4 regions of the Sedimentibacter sp. B4 genome follow, and region 3 is predicted to be linked to each of the others. Evidence: riboswitches for the same ligand, from Rfam matches in the RefSeq annotation. Region 3 holds a riboswitch; each other region holds the start of a gene.

What was found. Region 3 has a riboswitch for cyclic di-GMP ahead of BN358_RS14070 (methyl-accepting chemotaxis protein). Riboswitches for the same ligand answer to the same signal wherever they lie in the genome.
Region 1: it holds a riboswitch for cyclic di-GMP, as region 3 does, so the genes downstream of both, BN358_RS19810 (hypothetical protein) here and BN358_RS14070 (methyl-accepting chemotaxis protein) in region 3, are expected to answer to the same signal.
Region 2: it holds a riboswitch for cyclic di-GMP, as region 3 does, so the genes downstream of both, BN358_RS22270 (stalk domain-containing protein) here and BN358_RS14070 (methyl-accepting chemotaxis protein) in region 3, are expected to answer to the same signal.
Region 4: it holds a riboswitch for cyclic di-GMP, as region 3 does, so the genes downstream of both, BN358_RS08070 (sensor histidine kinase) here and BN358_RS14070 (methyl-accepting chemotaxis protein) in region 3, are expected to answer to the same signal.

What each region holds. Positions count from the first base shown of each region.
Region 1 is NZ_CANG01000959.1:1,727-6,408, forward strand. Features, by position in the region: gene BN358_RS19805 (hypothetical protein) at 202-525, shown strand; gene BN358_RS19810 (hypothetical protein) at 740-2,062, opposite strand; cyclic di-GMP riboswitch class I at 2,154-2,236, opposite strand; gene BN358_RS19815 (Ldh family oxidoreductase) at 2,372-3,478, opposite strand; gene BN358_RS19820 (SWIM zinc finger domain-containing protein) at 3,745-4,539, shown strand; gene BN358_RS19825 (DEAD/DEAH box helicase) at 4,550-4,682, shown strand, end outside.
Region 2 is NZ_CANG01000036.1:27,489-32,170, reverse strand. Features, by position in the region: gene BN358_RS06675 (radical SAM protein) at 1-679, shown strand, start outside; gene tlp (small acid-soluble spore protein Tlp) at 858-1,088, shown strand; gene BN358_RS06665 (D-2-hydroxyacid dehydrogenase) at 1,134-2,093, opposite strand; cyclic di-GMP riboswitch class I at 2,253-2,336, shown strand; gene BN358_RS22270 (stalk domain-containing protein) at 2,436-3,326, shown strand; gene BN358_RS06655 (DMT family transporter) at 3,445-4,350, opposite strand; gene BN358_RS06650 (sigma-54-dependent Fis family transcriptional regulator) at 4,508-4,682, shown strand, end outside.
Region 3 is NZ_CANG01000903.1:49,936-54,617, forward strand. Features, by position in the region: gene BN358_RS14070 (methyl-accepting chemotaxis protein) at 17-1,690, opposite strand; cyclic di-GMP riboswitch class I at 2,132-2,215, opposite strand; gene BN358_RS14075 (GNAT family N-acetyltransferase) at 2,276-2,698, opposite strand; gene BN358_RS14080 (Crp/Fnr family transcriptional regulator) at 2,851-3,507, opposite strand; gene BN358_RS14085 (YitT family protein) at 3,579-4,262, opposite strand; gene hpdA (4-hydroxyphenylacetate decarboxylase activase) at 4,364-4,682, opposite strand, start outside.
Region 4 is NZ_CANG01000038.1:200,623-205,304, reverse strand. Features, by position in the region: gene BN358_RS08090 (HD domain-containing phosphohydrolase) at 1-791, shown strand, start outside; gene BN358_RS08085 (NADPH-dependent FMN reductase) at 815-1,372, opposite strand; gene BN358_RS08080 (DegV family protein) at 1,547-2,419, shown strand; tRNA gene BN358_RS08075 (tRNA-Ser) at 2,582-2,671, shown strand; cyclic di-GMP riboswitch class II at 2,896-2,979, shown strand; gene BN358_RS08070 (sensor histidine kinase) at 3,044-4,682, shown strand, end outside.

The DNA of each region.
Region 1 (4,682 bases), on a different contig from region 3:
TTAACGTCCTGATTATAACATAAGGACGACTGTTGTCAAGGGTACACTTGTTTTAGTTAATTTAAATATAATAAAATTAATTAAATTATGTTTGTCAAATTTTGCGAATTTAAAATTAATTGACAAAATATGACTCATTTTGATTATGTAAAAGTTTTATGGGTATATCTTATTTAAATAAATACGTGAGGAGTGATTTTTATGCCAGAAGTATCCCCTAACAATAAGTTTTGGTTTAGAGGCGGCAAATTAAACCAGAAACGTCATATTGAAATGACTGAAGAAGAAAAAGTTCATGTGGCAAGTTGCGACGGAATTAAATCAGGACACCCGTGCAAAAATCCTGTATTCAGATGCACTGAATGCGGCAACTACGGATGCGATCAGACTGTGGTGGATAAATGCACAAAACAGGGTTTTAAAAATGACAAATGCCTCAACTGCGGAGCTCAGGGCAACCGCGTGCCAATTATGGAAGATGAACTCTCTAAATACATTGCAGAATGGGAAAGCAAGGATTATTGATACATAAATTTCGATATCATTTATTTGCATCTGCGGGAGAGCACAAGACTCTCCCCTCGTATTGATATCCGGATTCAACGCCAAATGCCTAATTATAAAAAAACCGCCATATTTGGCGGCAATTTCATAACAGTTATCGGATATTTAACTCTATCCCGATTGTCAAACAATTTCAGTTATATGGGATTCCCCTTGTATTCAATCCGACTTACTATTAAATTATATTGATTTCAACCAAGTCGCTTATTTCTGAATGAAGCTGACTGCGGTTGTTCAGAAAGTTCCTGTACTGTGCTTCCAGCATGTTTTGTTCCTTTTCAAATTTGTCCTTGAAATCAGAAACCAATTTAGAATAGGCCGTAAGATTGTTTTCAGCCTTGTTTGCACGGATTTGCTCTAAAGAAAGCTGCTGTTGCAGTTCGTTGATGTTTTTCACGTGCTGTGCTGCTTCATTTTCAAGAACTTCTATCTTTTTATAGATACTTTCAAGTTCTTCTTTGAATCCGTTTATTTTACTGCTTGAAGCCTTTGCCTTTTCAAGCTGCAGCTCCTGTTCTGCCCTCTCGGATATCTTTCTTTGTTCTTCAAGCTCAGTCATACTTTCTTTTACAGTTGCTTCCAAACTTGTGATTTTCTGTTTGGACATTTCAAGATACATCATCTGTTTTTCGTTTTTGGATTTTTCTGCTTCAAGCTGATTTTTAAGCTCCTGGCATAATTTATCTATTTGTGCATTGGAATCTTCCATTGATTTTGTTTTATTTTCCAGTTCAGTCAGCTTTGCAGCCATTACATTGCTGTTTTCTTCAAGTTCTGCTGCATATTCTCTTGATTGTATAAGTTCAGGTTCTAAGTCATTAAGCTTACTTTCAAGTTCCTTCTGCCTTACTTCATATTCATTAACTTGATTTGTTTTAATGCTCATTTCCGACAGCATTTTTTCAAGACTTGCTTTTTCATCTGTCAAAATGCTTATGTCTTCCATAAGGATTTCAATTTTTTCGTTTTCTTTTTCAATAATGTTCATTCTTGATTTCAACTGACTGTTGTTTTCTTCAAGTCTAGCTTTGTATTCCTCTGATTCCGAAATTGTGATTCTTGCTTCTGAAAGCATGTTTTCCAGCTCTTCACGTCCTTCTTTTATTTTAAGAATTTCGTTTTGTAATGCTTCTTTTTCCAAACTGAAGTTATCATTCATTGTCTTGATCAAAGCATCTTTATTTTTATTTTCTGCTATGAAAATATTAATCCTTTGCTTTGAATCATCCATATTTTCCTGTAGGCTCATATTTTCTTCAATTTGAACTTCAAGTTGTTTTTTCAGATTATAATTCAAATCCATATATTTTTTGTTTTCCTGCTCAAGCTTGTGAAACTTGTCCTCAATGTATTCAATATATTGAGAAACATCATCTTCGTTTAAGCCCCCGATCAGTTTAGGTCTGAATTGATGTTTGATTGATTCATAGTTCAATCTCTGCTGCAGTTCCTTCAAGTCATCCATACCGTTTCCGGTTAAAGTGTCAACTGTTGACATAAATCATTCCTCCTTATCAAAAACGATTTCCTTTAAGAAAAACAAAAGCTGTATGCCCAAGCATACAGCTGAATATGTCTATCCATCTCTCTTCGGCAACCTGGCAATCATAGTACTCACTTTAGACCCATGGCTTTGCGTCCTTGCCTTTCGACAAGTTTGCTATTATCGTATGGAAATATAATACTTCATTACTGTCAAAAATGCAACAATTATTATTGATTTTTTGGGAAAATTTTTGATATTTTTTAAAATAGCTGTATGCTTTGCAAGAACTAAATCCTTCACAAGAAACACATACACTTTTTATCATTCAAAGGGAAATGTTATATTGATATTGAGTTCATCTCTTACTTTAACCAGGTCTTTCTGCACAGATATTCCCAGGGGCACTCCCTTGCCTTTTCTTTCAAGCCAGCTTAAATATTCCTTTTCACCTGCAGTGTATATTCTGTCTTGGTTTTTGGCTTTTTTTGAACCGCGAAGTTCTCTTAATATTTCACCTGCCGTATGTTTAAACTCCTCTGCTCCCAGGAATGCTTCCGTGTCTATGGCTATGAAAAAATGACCAAGATGATATGGAATTTTCCCACCGTCTTCATTTGTGCCATTCAACATCCTTAAAAAACTTCCTGCCTGCAGGGCAGCTGAAAGTATTTCTACAACCGTGGCATATCCGTATCCCTTGTGCCCTCCAGTGTCTTCTCCTATACCGCCAAGTGGAGCAAGTGCTGCTTTCCCGCTTGTGAGGTCCGATAAAATCTGCATGCTGTTTGTCATGGGAAGACCGTCCTGGTCTATTACGGCACCTTTTGGCGTTTCCATACCGTTCCTGGCATAATATTCTATTTTTCCTCTTTGTGTAATGCTTGTGGCACAGTCAAGAACAAAAGGGAAATCCTCATCGGTGGGCATGGCAAATGTTATGGGATTTGTTCCAAGCATGTTTTCAACTCCGAATGTGGGAGCAATAGATGGCCGCGCATTGGTTCCAGTTATTCCTATCATGTTTTGTTTTGCTGCCATCATGGCATAATACCCTGCTATGCCATAATGGGTTGAATTTCTTGCAGCAACCATTCCCATTCCGTACTTTTTTGCTTTTTCAATTGCCATGTTCATTGATTTATATCCAACTATCATTCCCATTCCATCATGACCGTCAACAACAGATGTAGTTGCAGTTTCCTTTATAACTTCAAATAAGGTTACAGGGCTTTGAATTCCTTCTTTTATTCTGTCTATATATATTGTCTTGAAGCGGTTGCAGCCATGACTTTCAATTCCTCTCCTGTCGCTTTCCATCAGCACATCGGCGCATATTTTTGCTTCATCTGCAGGCACACCTACAGCTTCAAAAGCTCTTTCCATAAAGTTTCCTATGAGTTCCCATGAAACATATGTTATGTTCCCCATACTGCCTCCTCTAATTATTATTTAAAATGTCTTATGTCATATTTACATCAAAAAACCGCGCAGAAAAATTCTGATATTTGCATAGTTTAATTCCGGGCATCCGGTTTAATTAAGATATACTTATATATACCCAAAAATATGACCCGCAAAAAAGTTTTTATGGTTAAGAAAGAACAAATATTTTTTCTGCGTTGTCTTATTTAATCTGTGTGATATAATAAATAAACGGACAAAATGCAGAATAATAATAAAAAACCGGAGATTAAATGGAAAAAATCAATTTCAACCTAGATGATATAAAAAACTGCTCTGCAAATGAATCATCATTCAAAAAAGGAGCAGCCTACTACAGGGAAAACCACGTTGGAAAATTCAGTTCCGAAAGAGTATACAACCAGGAAACAGTGGGATTTTACCTGAAGTATTCCACAAGGGTAAGAGGCACCGGAACTTCTTCCTATGAAACTTCTGTTTCAATTGATAACGAAGGAGACATTGCTGATTTTGCCTGTAATTGTGTTGCATTCAAGGAAAATCACGGTGCGTGCAAACACATTGCAGCAGCCATGATGAAAATTTACTACAGCTACGATTTGAAGACAGTTTCTTCAAGAAATGTTGTATTCAAGGAAAATCAAAATCAGTCACCGGTTCGAAACTACCCTCTTGAAGATTTGATAAAAGTTTACGAGAACAAAATAAAAGAAAGCGTGAAAATTGAACAAAAAGAAGGAACGGTAAGTCTTACGCCAATAATCAACATAACAGGCAAAGATGAAATAGGAATAGAATTCACAATTGGAGATAAGAGACAGTACGTTGTGAAAGATGCCTATGAACTGGCAAGCTGTATAAAACATTCAACACTTGTTTCTTACGGGAAAAACCTGGAGTTCAACCATGAACTGAGCGGTTTTGAAAAAGAGTCTATTCCCCTGGCACTGTTCCTGAGGGATGAAGCAGATACATACACACAGGTTGTAGCCAAGACTGTAAGTGCATACAGTGCCTATACTACAAGCGGTCGTGCCTTTAAAATATTTCCTTATTCATTTGACTAGTTTTTTTGACTTGTTCGAAAATAACACTGTTGAATGTCACGGCTACAAGTACGAGTTCAAGGAAATAACATTTGTAAACAAAGACCCCGAGGCTGTTTTTTACATATCCGAAGATCCCTTGACTGGTCAGTACAATCTTACAA
Region 2 (4,682 bases), on a different contig from region 3:
TGAAAGGATTTTCCTGGCAGATGGTAATGTTCTGTGCCTTAAAACTGAAAAGATTCTTGAAATGTTAGATTACATAAAGAAGGAATTTCCAAACGTTAAAAGAATTAGCTCTTATTCTGGACCATTAGATTTATTGAGAAAAACTGAAGAAGAACTAATAGCCATCCATGAAGCCGGTCTTGAACTCTTGTACATGGGCGTTGAAAGCGGATCAGACAATGTATTGTCTCTTATGGAAAAAGGAGTAAATCAAACGGAGATGACTTTAGCCGGACAAAAGGCAATAAAAGCAGGATTTAAGCTATCATGCATGATTATTTCAGGTCTTGGAGGAAAAGAGCTGATGCATGAACATGCCGTTGAATCGGCAAAAGTTATATCTGCAATAAATCCGCATTATTTTTCACTTCTCCGCCTTGTTGTGGAAGAAGAATCCGAATTGGCCGATGACATAAGACAGGGAAATTTTCATCTGTTGACACCTCTTGAAGTGCTTGATGAAAACATAATAATGCTTGAAAACATGGAGCTTGAGGACTGCATATTCAGAGCAAACCACGTTTCAAACCATGTTAACCAGGCAGGAATACTCAACAAGGACAAGGAAGAGCTGGTTAAAAGACTAAAAAGACTCCGTGAAAGCGGTAATTTCATACCGCTTGAATATGATACACTGTAACATTTAATGAGTCTGATTTCCAGCTTAGGTTGATGATAACATCAGGGTTAATCAATAATTTGAGCTGGAATTTCCGGCTTTTATTGTGCTTAAATAGGAATTCTGTAAAATTTCGCCGGAATAATTACAATGAACTAAGAAATAATAATTCAGGGACTATTATGAAAAGGAGAAAAATATGAATAACCCAAAACCAGATGACAGAAGAGACAATGTTGACAGAATTCAAAACATGATAGACAACACAATAGTCAACTACAGAGAAACAAAAGATCTTATGAAAAAAGTTGACAACGAAAAAGAAAGACAGGATTTGGCTGATAAAAATATGAGAAGAGAACAATCTCTCAAAAATATGAAAGAAGAAATAAGGGATGAAGCAATAGACAAGAAAAACGGATATAAATAATCTCTTTCGGGCGGACACGAGGTCCGCCCCTATCATCCCCTACAATCATTTGTTTACAACATTGACGGGATTTCCTTCAATGAACTTTTGAATATTTTCTATAGTATAATCCATAAGTCTTTTTCTTGCTTCAATTGGAGCCCATGCAATATGTGGTGTTATAATTATGTTTTTAGCAGATAGAAGCGGATTGTCAGTTCTTATGGGTTCTGTTGAAACAACATCACATGCTGCGTAGGCAACCTTTCCGCTGTTAAGTGCATCTCTTAAATCTTCTTCCACAATAAGCGGTCCTCTTGAATCGTTTATTATAATGACACCATCCTTCATTTTGGCAATATTATTTTTGTTTATTATTCCACTTGTTGAAGGCGTCAAAGGGCAGTGTAGTACAACGACGTCTGAATTTTCCATGAGCTCATCAATATCAACATACCTGCATGTATCGCTTTCAAGAGCTGGGTTAGGATGACTAGCATTTGCAAGAACTTTCATTCCCATAGCCTGGGCGATTTGTCCGGTTTTCTGCCCAATTTTTCCATAGCCTATTATTCCCATTGTCTTTCCCTCAAGCTCGATGAGAGGATAGTTCCAGTATGTCCAGTCCTTGCATTCTGCCCAGTCTCCGTTTTTTACGGACCTTGAATGTTCCCCTATGTGGTGGCAGATTTCTAAAAGAAGTGCAATGGTAAACTGTCCAACAGAAGCAGTACCGTATGTGGGAATGTTTGAAACCACAATGTTTCTTTCCTTTGCGTAAGCTGTTTCAACTATGTTGTAACCAGTTGCAAGAACACTTATGAATTTAAGATTTTTGCATTGTTCCATATCTTTTTTTGAAATAGGTGATTTGTTTGTAAGAACTATGTCTGCATCTTTGATTCTTTCAACAGTGAGCTCAGCAGGAGTTCTGTCATAAATTTCAACATCGCCAAGATTTTTTAGTTTATCCCATGACAAGTCTCCGGGGTTTAAAGTATATCCATCTAAAATTACTATTTTCATATTATCTCCAGGTAATCTGCTGTGCAGTAGTATTGATATTTCATTAAGGAAATTTTATCAGATATTTATTCCATGTGCAATTGATTTTACAGGAAAGAATTATTTTGATTGACAAAATTTATATATAGGAATATAATTTTACCATGGAATAAATTAGCGAACTGATAAAGGCAAACCCGGTGAAAGCCGGGGACGCAAAGCCACGGGCCTTAAGGTACATACCAAGGCAGCCGGGTTACCAAAATTGTTAATACATATAAAAGTATTGGCTCTGTTTGGCGACCCATTCAGAGCTTTTTTTGTCCAAAAATTACCCTGTGGGAAAAAGGAGATCTAGATTAAATGAAAAGCATTAACAAAATTGCATTGATTTTGGCACTTCTAATGACATTAGTTTTTCCAACTGTAGCTTTTGGGGAAGATCTTGATGGTGAAACAAACAACACAACAGATGAAACTCAGGTAAGTTCTGAGGTTGATCAAGACGCAGATGTTGAAACTGATGAAGACATCGAAGATGAAGAAGAAGTAGTTGAAGAAGGAAACGGTAAGGGCAAGGGAAACAGCAAAGTATGGAAAGAGGCAAAAGCGGCTGTTGAAGCTGAAAAGGACGAAATTGAGGCACTAAAAGACGGAATCGAAGATGAACTCGAAGCACTTGATACAAGCCTTGAAGCAGCCGAAGCACTTGGGGACGAAGCAGCAATTGCAGAAATTAAGTTGCAGCTTGAAGCAAAAAAATTAGAAATGAACGAATATAAAGTTCAAATGAAGGTAAAAATACAAGAAATGCAGGAAATAGTGAGAAACAAATATACTCAAGAAGAGCTTGAGGCCTTAAAAGAAGTTTCTTTAAGATTTGACAGCATTGAGAATGTTGATGTCATTTCTGTAGAAAATGTTTTGTTCAAAAAAGGTAATGCTAAATTTGACACACCTCCTGTAATTAAAGAAGGAAGAACATTGATTCCTGTGAGAGCTGTATCAGAAGCCTTGGGAGCAAAAGTAGAGTATGATGACGTAGAAAAAATTGTCACCATAACAAAAGACGGAAAAGTAATTGTATTTTCTCTGGCTGAAGGAACAGTTACAGTAAATGAAGAAACAGTTGAAATAGACGTTCCGGCTGAAATAATGAACAACAGAACAATGGTTCCTCTAAGATTCATTGCTGAACAATTAGAACTTTCAGTTGTATGGGACCAGGAAACTCAAACAATCAATATTGATTAATACTCCTCCTCTTAAGGGCTGCTGCATAATGCAACAGTCCTTTGCTTTGTAAATTTTACTGACAGAATAAAAAAGGCACTACTAAATAAGCTGTGCCTTTTGGATTCATTAGTTCAGTTTAACTGGCTTCTCCGGGATTTTCTTTGCCAAAATTTTCAGACTGTGCAATAAGCATTCCTAAAAGCATCAAGGCACATCCTAAGTAACCTCTTGGAGACATCCTTTCAGCAAGAAGTACTATTCCTCCTATGGCTGCAAACACTGACTCCATGCTAAGAGCAATAGCTGCATGTGACGGTTTTGCATATTTTTGTCCCACTGCCTGCAAAGTGTACGCTACTCCTGCTGACATAATGCCGCCGTAAAGAATTGGCACAAGAGCACTTGAAATTCCTGCAGCATTGACATCTTCTGTTATAAATGCAGTAATCATGCTTAATACTGCACATGTGGCGAATTGAATGCTTGAAAGTTTTATGGCATCGACATTTTTAACAAATCTGTCAATCAGAAGTATGTGGCATGCCCAGAATACGGCTCCTATAATTTCTAAAAAATCTCCAAACTCAATTGTAAAGCTTTCATTGATGCTTAAAAAATAAAGTCCTATAGCTGCAGTTAAAGCACCAATCCATGTCTTCATGTGAGTTTTTTGCTTGAACAATATTCCTATTATTGGTACAAGGACTATGTAAAGGCTTGTTATGAATCCGGCCTTGCCGGCTGTGGTGTAAATGAGTCCTATTTGCTGCAAGGAAGCTGCAATGAACAATACACTTCCTGCTATTAACCCTGATTTCACCGTTGTTTTTAAGTCTGCTTCTTCCTTTTGTTGTTCTTTGTTTTTCCTGTTGAAAAAATATATTACAGGCAGCAAAGATATGCTTCCTAAGGCAAATCTCACACCATTGAATGTAAAGGCGCCGACGTGCTGCATTCCCACTCTTTGTGCAACAAATGCAAATCCCCATATTGCTGCTGTCAAGAGCAGTATAAATACTGATTTCACTTCTTTTGTCTTCATAAATATTCTCCCTGCTATATAATATAAAACAATTCTATATAAACATATTAACATGAAGAGGATTAAAATACCAGCCTATTTTAATATGAACGTGCTGCGGCAATTTCGGTTGTTCTTTAAATATGGTCGTGATATAATTACAAAAAAATGCAAAGGTGTGATAAAAATTAAGAAGATATTGGTTGTAAGCGAAGGAAGAAATACCGGTCTTAGAATACTTAATCAGCTTAACCAGCTTTTGGGAAAATATGTAAGGGTAGAAAACATGTTGATTTCTGAGATGAAATCCAAGAAGGCAGATGCTGATTTAATTTTATTTACAAGTGCACATT
Region 3 (4,682 bases):
GCAAATCTTTTTGTTTTTACTTTTTAAGTTTGTACTTTCCTACCATCTCTTTTAACATTTGTGCCTGACTTGTCAGCTCTTCGCTTGCAGCAGCACCTTCTTCAGATGTTGCTGAATTTGCCTGTACAACCTGTGACACCTGCATAATACCAATATTAATTTGCTCAAGACCTGCTGCTTGTTCGTTTGATGATGTTGCTATATCATTAACTAAATTTGCTACTTTTTCAACCTCTTCAACAATTTCATCCAGGGCTTTTGCTGTATTTTGTGCTATATTAGTTCCAACCTGTGATTTTTTAATGGAATTTTCGATCATTTCCGTTGTTTCTTTAGCGGCACTGGCAGATCGTGCAGCAAGATTTCTTACTTCCTCTGCAACCACCGCAAACCCCTTGCCATGCTGTCCAGCTCGTGCAGCTTCTACAGCCGCATTAAGAGCAAGTATATTTGTTTGGAAAGCTATGTCATCAATCACCTTTATAATTTTTGATATATTTGTTGATGAACTATTAATTTCATCCATGGCATTAAGCATTTCCTTCATTTGCTGATTGCCGCTTTCTGCAGTAAATTTAGCTTTTTCTGCAAATTCATTTGCTTTATTGGCATTTTTAGCACTCATAGACGTCTGAGCAGAAATTTCTTCTAGAGATGCTGTCAATTCTTCTATGGAGCTTGCTTGTTCTGTTGCTCCCTGTGACAGCATAATGCTTGATTCAGATATCTGGCTTGCACCAGCTGCCACTTCTTCAGAAGCAACACTGATGTTTGATAGAATAGCATTGTTATTTGCAACCATTTCAGCAAGCTTAATTCCAAGTATATCTTTATCCGATCTGGCTTCCACATTTATAGTCAAATCTCCCTCTGCAATGCTTTGCGCTGTCAAAGCTTGAGAACGGATGTTTTCAATCATCCTTTCAAAGGCTTTCATGAGTCTTCCTATTTCATCATTTGAATTTGTACTAACATTTACATTTACATTTCCAATTGCCAATTCATCTGAAACTTCAACAAGATTGTTTATTGGATTTACTATACCTTTAGTAATTGCAAGGCTTAATACTATACTGATAATAATAGAAATTATAACTACTATTATTAAAATAGTGCTTGTAAACGAATAAAGTTTATCAGCATTCTGATTTTCCAAATCTGCATTTTGCTGATTAAATTCTGCCAATTCAACCAACATAGCTGATACTTCGTCAAATACTACTCTTGAGTTTCCTTTTGCCAGTACTTCAGCTTCTTCTGACTTTTGACCATTGCTTAATGCAACAATCTCTTCATTTATTTTCAAATATTCATTCCATTTTGATTTTATAGATTCTAAAAGTGCCCTGTCTGTGTCATTGCTGATTAAACCGTTGTACAAATCAATATAATTATTTATTTCAATGTTCTTTGAATTCATTTTTTCTTCATATTGAGCAAGTTCAGATTTTTCTTCCGATAAAACATGACCTAATTCATATATTCTGAAATCTGAAACGGCTGTGTTCATTTCACTTGAATACATTACGCTGGGCAGACTGTTTTCAGCAATAATAGTTGTACTTTCATCTATATTTCCCAGTGCAGAAATTGAAAGCAAACCAATAAATGCAAGAATTACAGTTATTATGCCGAACCCAAGCAGCAGTCTTCCTCTAATTGACAAATCTTTTCTAATTTTAAGCTTCATGTAAACTCTCCTAAGTTGATTTAATTTAGCTAGCTCATAAATTTCTTTCACATTTTCCTGTAGAAATAATTTACGTACTATAAACAGATTTCCCAATTCCGTTAGCATACTTGCTTCACTTTTGTTATTCAATTTTAGACTTTTATATCTTTTGGGTCATATGGAATCCTTATACTATAATTTTACCTCCTATTATCTCATCTCATTGAATTTGTGCAAATAATAAATCAACTGAAAAGTGTAAAGATATCTTCAACGCACAAAATTTTGCTGCGCCACTACCACAAAGAAATTGTGTCCCCTCACTGTAACTCCTTAACGGCAGTACGTAACAATACTTACAAGGTTTTATGTATAATTGCACAGCATTTTCCAATATAATAAAAAAATAGGCAACATTGTTGCCTATAAAAAATAAAACTATAAAAATAGCATTACTAATTTGGCAACCTGACAATCATGGCATTAAGCTTTAGACTCACGGCTTTGCGTCACCACTTTTCAATGGTTTTGCCTTTTCAATTTTGTTTTTATTACTTTCACATTGTTCTTATATATTAAGCTTAGATGAATATAAAGTCAACATTATTCAGTAAATCCTGCTGAATGCATTTGCTCTTCTTTACCGAATATTGCCATTCCTGTTTTCAATTTCCTGAAATTTAACTTTTGATAAAACGGTTCTTTTCCTGGAGATGCAAATAGTATTATGTTACAATGAGAAAGACGTTGTATGATGCTCTCCATAATTAATTTACCTACACCATTCCCCTGATATTCAGGTACTACCGCTATATCATAAACTGCAGCTTCATAAGCTCCGTCTGAAATAGCCCGACCAAACCCTATCATTTGTTCCTCATGGAAAGCAAACACAACACTGTGGCTGTTCTCAAATGCTTTTTTATGAACCTCACCATCAAAATACCCCATGCCAACTCGTTTTAAAATTTCACAAACATTATTAAAATCAATATTCGAACAATTTAATTGTAAAGCGACCTCCATTTTATCCTCCCTATAATTTATGCTTTTACCTAAATTAATAAACAAGACTGCCAATCCACAATGAGTAATTTGACAGTCCGGTATTAATCATAACTAATTAAAAACATTTTTTGAACCACATTAATATAAAAGCAACTGTTTTACATCCATTACTAATAGTTGTTTTCTGAAAACCTTTTAACTCTATCAGATTTATCCTTCAAGTATTTTTCATTTATAATCTTATATGGACCATTATCTAATTTTTCAATAATGCCTTCAGATTCAAACTTATTTAAGATGTTATATAAACTTCTTCTGCTAATATTCAAGTTGTCACATATGTCATAAATGCTTTTATAGATAAATTTGCAATTGCATGAATTCTCCAGGACATAGTAGGATACAAGCTCGCACTGAGAAAACAAATTGCTCATGAGCATTTTTTTATACATTACATAAACCCTGCTGCTGGTCTTAAAATAAAAGAAAGTAGAAAATTCTGAATTTTTCATTAACACGTTCATCATATCAGTATTCAGGCACAGCAGTACAACATCAGTCACGGCAATATTATTGCCATAAAAATTATGCTTTCTAAAATAACTGATCTGTCCGGCAAACTCATTTTCTGAAATGACATCTAAAAGTACTTTTTTGCCCAAGTCAGAATAACTTTCTATTTTAACTGTACCCTCTAGAATATAATAAATTTGATTATCTATATTTTCTGCCCTTGAAAAACATGTTCCCTTTTTCAAAGTCAAAACAGGAATATTATCTAAACATTCTTTAATGTAAGTATATATGTGAGAGTTTTCAATTAACATAAAATACCTCCAATATAAGTTTGAATTATAATAATTTATTATAATTCAAACTTACAAACTATACAAGCAACTTAAACAGCTTTGTTCTCTTCTTCTACCTCACCTTTGTCTAACCATTCAACGATTCTCGGTTTATAGTTTTTCATAATAAAACCGACAACTTTTCCAACAAGCAATGCAGCTAAAATTGTTCCTTCTCTTACTGTCTTCAATGACCCTAAAAATACAAGAGACAAAAGTGCTGATATTAAAACCATGCCTGTGTCAACTCCAACCTTAGCATTACCAAACTTTATTTTATCCTTGCTCACCTGCACAATAGCAGCGCAAAGACCTTCTGCCGGAAGAGGCATGATGTTTGGAATAAGGAATCCGGAAACACCGATACCGATAACCACTATACTTATTGCCAAATATACAAGTTGCATTACGTAATTGCCAGGAGCTGGCAACCAAAACAACAAATATTTTGTGCTGGTATATGTTATGAAAGTGCCAAGAATAAAAGTCGGAACAATCTGCAACAAGTTTCTTACTTTATAATCTTTTCTCAACAATATTATCTGCAGTGCCATTAATCCCATGTAAACAAAATATGTTGCCTTTCCAAGTTCAACTCCCCAAACAAGTTCACAGGCATAAGGAATTGAACTAACAGGAGAAATACCGAGACCTGCTCGTTTCGAAATATTTATTCCAATTGCTAATATTAAAAATCCTAATAGATAAAGACATACTCTTTTTGCTGTTTTCATTTACTTCCTCCATGTTATTTTAATTTTTTTCTACTTATTATAATAAAGGCTGGAGAAATGAAAATCAATCATTATCACCAGCCCTATTAGTGTACCCTAGATCAGAAAGGAGTGTCATCACCAATATAGCAAGCTATATTATTATCTAAATATATTCCTTGAAGAAGTTCCATTTTTTCTTCTGTCATATCTCCATGATTGCTATATTCATACTCTTTCCCCAACTGTTCCCACTTGGTCAATCCAAGTCTATGAAATTTTAAAAGGTTAATTTCGTACAATCCATTTTCATTCATAAACTCAATTAATTTATGAGCATTTTCAACGCTGTCATTGTACCCTGCTATAGTTGGCTGTCTCAGAATTAATCTTCCTTTCCAACCTGCTTTAATCAAGGCCCTGATGTTTGAAAGTACTAAA
Region 4 (4,682 bases), on a different contig from region 3:
CTCTTAAAATAAATGATAAACCCATAGGAATAATATTTTTTTCAAGCACAGAAAAAAATATATACAAGGAAGAACACATTGTATTTCTTGAAACGCTTTCAAGCAGCATTGCATTAAGTCTGAACAAAAATATTTTCATAGATGAAATGCTTTACAGTACACTTCTTGCACTTACAAAAATGGCTGAAGCAAGAGATGAGGATACAGGTGATCATCTTGACAGGATGACGGCCTATGCTGTTAAGATATCTGAATTTTTAATGGAAGACAGACGTTTTGAAGATATTATCGACGTGTCATTTTTAAAGAATATTGAGCGATTCAGCCCAATGCATGATATAGGAAAAGTTGGAGTGAAGGATGGAATTTTGCTAAAGCCCGGAAGACTTACAGCTGAAGAATATGATGAAATGAAAAGACATGTTGCTTATGGTGTCGAGGTTTTAAGAAGTGCAGAAAGCAACATTGCTAAATTAAGTTACAGCATGTTTCAGATGGGTATAGAGATTGTGGAAGGACATCACGAAAAATGGAATGGAACAGGGTATCCTGGACACAAATCAGGAAGAGACATTCCATTAAGCGCAAGAATTGTTGCAGTTGCAGATGTATTTGATGCTCTCACAAGCAAGCGTCCATACAAGAAGCAATTTTCTTTTGATGAAAGTTTCAACTATATGGTAGATGAAAGAGGAAGTCATTTTGATCCGGAAATCATTGATTCTTTCATACGTCACAAGACAGAATTTTACGATTTATACATGAGTTTTGAAAGCAACAGGCAAGCTTGAACTAAGCTTGCCTGATTTATATTTTATTTTCTTAAAGTTTTTAAAGCACCGCTCCAGGCTATTACCTGGTTTAAAACATCATTGACTGAAGTTTCATGGCGTGGATCCGGTTTAAACACGCTCATGTTTTCAAAGTCTGTGAACAATGAAAGCATTACCTGGGCTCTTACATCTGCCATTTGAAGTTCAGCTGCAACCTGCCTTAAATGTTCGGCTGCTCTGGCACCTCCTGCACTTCCGTAGCTGACTATTCCGCAGGCTTTGTTGTTCCATTCAACTGACAAAAAGTCTATTGCATTTTTCAATGCCCCTGGAATGCTGTGGTTGTATTCAGCAGTAACAAACACAAAACCATCAAATTCCTTGATTTTTGCAGACCATTTTTTTGTGTGGTCCTTTGTATACTGCTGCATCATTGCAGGATATGGCTCGTCATAAAGCGGAAGATCATAATCCTTTATATCCACCAGTTCAAACTGAGCATCCTCACGTTTCTTTGCTATATCATAAACCCACTTTGCAACAGCTTCACCGTTGCGTCCAGGTTTTGTGCTTCCTAAAATTATACCTATTTTATTCATTTATTCCTCCTGAATTATATATGTTATCTTATTTAAGTTTTATACTACTTATGTTGTATAGATACCCTGAAATAACAAGAACGAAACATTAATTTTTATCTGTTGAAAATAATATTACAATATGCTAATATTATCCTGATACTTAAAATGCGAATACAGAAGGGGAATATAAACATGAGAAATTATGTAATTTTTACAGAATCAACTGCAGACCTTCCGATTGATATAATTGAAGAACTAGACATTAAGGTTATACCCATGGTTTTTGGTTTTGAAAATGAAAGTTATGTGGATTATCCTGACCACAGGGAGCTGGATATAAAGGTTTTTTATGAAAGACTGAAAAATGGAGAGCGTTCAACAACAGCTCTTGTGAATTCAAAAACATTTGAAGAGCATTTTTCACCTGAACTGGAAAAAGGAAATGACATATTGTACCTTGGTTTTTCATCAGGACTAAGCGGCACTTACCAGGCATCTCTCATTGCTTCCGAAGAACTTAAAGAAAAATATCCTGAATCAGTTATAAAATGTGTAGACACCAAAAGCGCCAACATAGGACAAGGGCTGTTGGTATATTCTGCTGCAAAATTGAAAAGAGACGGATATTCACTGGATCAGGTTCATGATTGGGTAATTGAAAATATTCCGCACACATGCCACTGGTTCACTGTTGATGATCTTAACCACTTAAAAAGAGGTGGAAGAATCAGCGCTGTAAAAGCAACCATAGGAACTGCATTGAATGTGAAGCCAATTCTTCACGTGGACGATGACGGAATGCTTATGGCTGTTGACAATGTAAGGGGAAGAAAAAAATCTCTGGGAGCACTTCTTGACAAAATGACAGAAACATGCGTGAACCCGGAAGGACAGACCATTTTCATCGGCCACTGCGACTGTCTGGAAGATGCAGAATATCTGGCTAAAATGGTCAGAGAAAATTTCAGTGTAAAAGAAATAATTATCAACGACATAGGTCCCATAATTGGTTCGCACCTGGGCCAGGGTGGAATAACTTTGTTCTTCTTCGGAACAAAGAGATAAGCATAGGAAGTAAATCGAGAGAGCTATGGCTCTCTCAGACTTTTGACAAACCATTATGCTGTCATACTAACGACAGTGAAGGATCTCATCTTGTTTACCTTAAAAAACCATTGACATATGGCAATGGTTTAGGATATAATTACTTTTGCTGAAAGGCACTGTGGAGAGATGTCCGAGTGGTTTAAGGAGCACGCCTGGAAAGCGTGTATACGGGAAACTGTATCGGGGGTTCGAATCCCCCTTTCTCCGCCAAAATGAAATTAAATAATATAATGTAAAATACCCGCAATCCTTTAGGAGGCGGGTTTTTGTTTTTAGGAAATATTGTTGTAAAAGCTTTATTCTTTAGATGTATTTCGACAAAATGTTGTAAAAGAAGCTAAAATTATACCCCAATTATTTTTTAAAATTTAATAAGTTGAACTTAAATAACATATTACGACAATTTGTAAATATCACAGTTGCTATAATAAAAAATATTATTGCGATGCTGTGATGTATGTTCTAAAACTGGGCACCTGGGACATATGGAGCAAGTGGTGCAACCGGCCAACTAATTTAGTTGGTTTTATTATGTTCAAAATAAATCAGCAAAGAATAAATATCTTTTATAAGGTGATTGTATTGAATACAAAATTATTAAAAAATAGTTTAACTTTTTTTAAGGATAAGTCAGATGAATCAAAGATATTGGTTTCTTATAGATTTATATCGTTTATTATAACATCTGTTTTTTATTTTTTAAATAATCAAGGACATGACTTTATAAGAAAAATTGTCATTATTGGGTGTATTTTTGTTTCATCGGTGATTTTATCTTACTTGTACCCAATATACGAAAAGTCGCAAAAAAGCATTAAAATTTTACTTGTTATTGAAATTGTGGGAAATACATTGCTTTTGGTGCCGACGGGTGGAATTAACAGCCCATTCATTTGGTATAGTTTAAATACAATTTTAATAAGCGTTGTATTTTTGAAAAAGGGTTTTGGCTGGGTGATTTTTTTAATATACCTTTTATGTTATGGAATAATTATGAAATATTTTACAAATAATAGCACATACGTTCCGGAATCTATAATTAAAGACTCCAATCTTTTATTAAGTTTTATTATGATAGTTGTTGCTTTTCAAGTTATAGTAATTTCCATTAATAAGACTAAAGAAACAAGCAAAAATCTTGAAGAAACTAATATTCAGCTAAAAATAGCAAATGTCAGGATACTTGAATCCCTAGATCATATTAAGGAATTATATCAATCAGTAAGTATTTTAGCTAATCAAGGAAATAGAGAAGGAATAATAAAACTTTCATTTGATCACATTAAAAGAATTACTAAAACAAATGTTGTTTTTTACTATGACATAACAGCTGAATATAGCAAAATACTTTCATCTGATGAGAATTACCATAATTTACGCTCAATTGAAGAACATATATTAAAAGACATGGACAATATTGAATTTAATGTTCCATATGAGTTATGTCTGTGTGATGCTAATTTTTTAATTATGCATGTTGGAAACAACTATTCAACATATGGTTTGCTAGGGATGGAAATTACAACAAATCAAGAAAGTATAATTTATGAAAACAGTGCTTATCAGCTGCAATTTTTATCTGAACTTCTGTCTAATGCATTTGAACGATTAACTTTAGAAGAAGTTAATGAAAGATTGCTTATTTCAGAAGAACAAAATAGAATAGCCAATGAGATACATGACAGCGTGTTACAAAGACTCTTCAGTTTATCCTGTGGAATGTTTTCAACAATAAAAAATTTAAATTCTTGTAAAATAAAAGATATTGAAGAAGATTTAAATGTTTACAGAAATACTATTGATTTAACAATGAAAGAACTTAGAGATAAAATATATGGTCTTAGCTGGAAGAAGACGGGAAGCAGCAGTTTTAGTGCAGACATAAAAAGATATGTTGATGACATAAAAAAATTTAATAATGTCACTATTCCATTCAGCATTTATGGAAGTTTGGAAATTCTTACAACAGAACAAAAGAAAGCACTATATAGAATGATATGTGAAGGATTAGGAAATGCAGTTCGACATGGAAAAGCAAGAAATATTGAAATTATATTGGATATTTCTGCTGAAAGAACACTTCTCAGCATAATTGATGACGGAGTAGGTTTCGATACAAAAGAGATGATACCGAGTTCAACAAGTGGATTAGGCTTACAAAATCTTCATCAGTTATCGAAAATTTTACATGGAGAAATAAATATTGAAAGTATGAATGGAA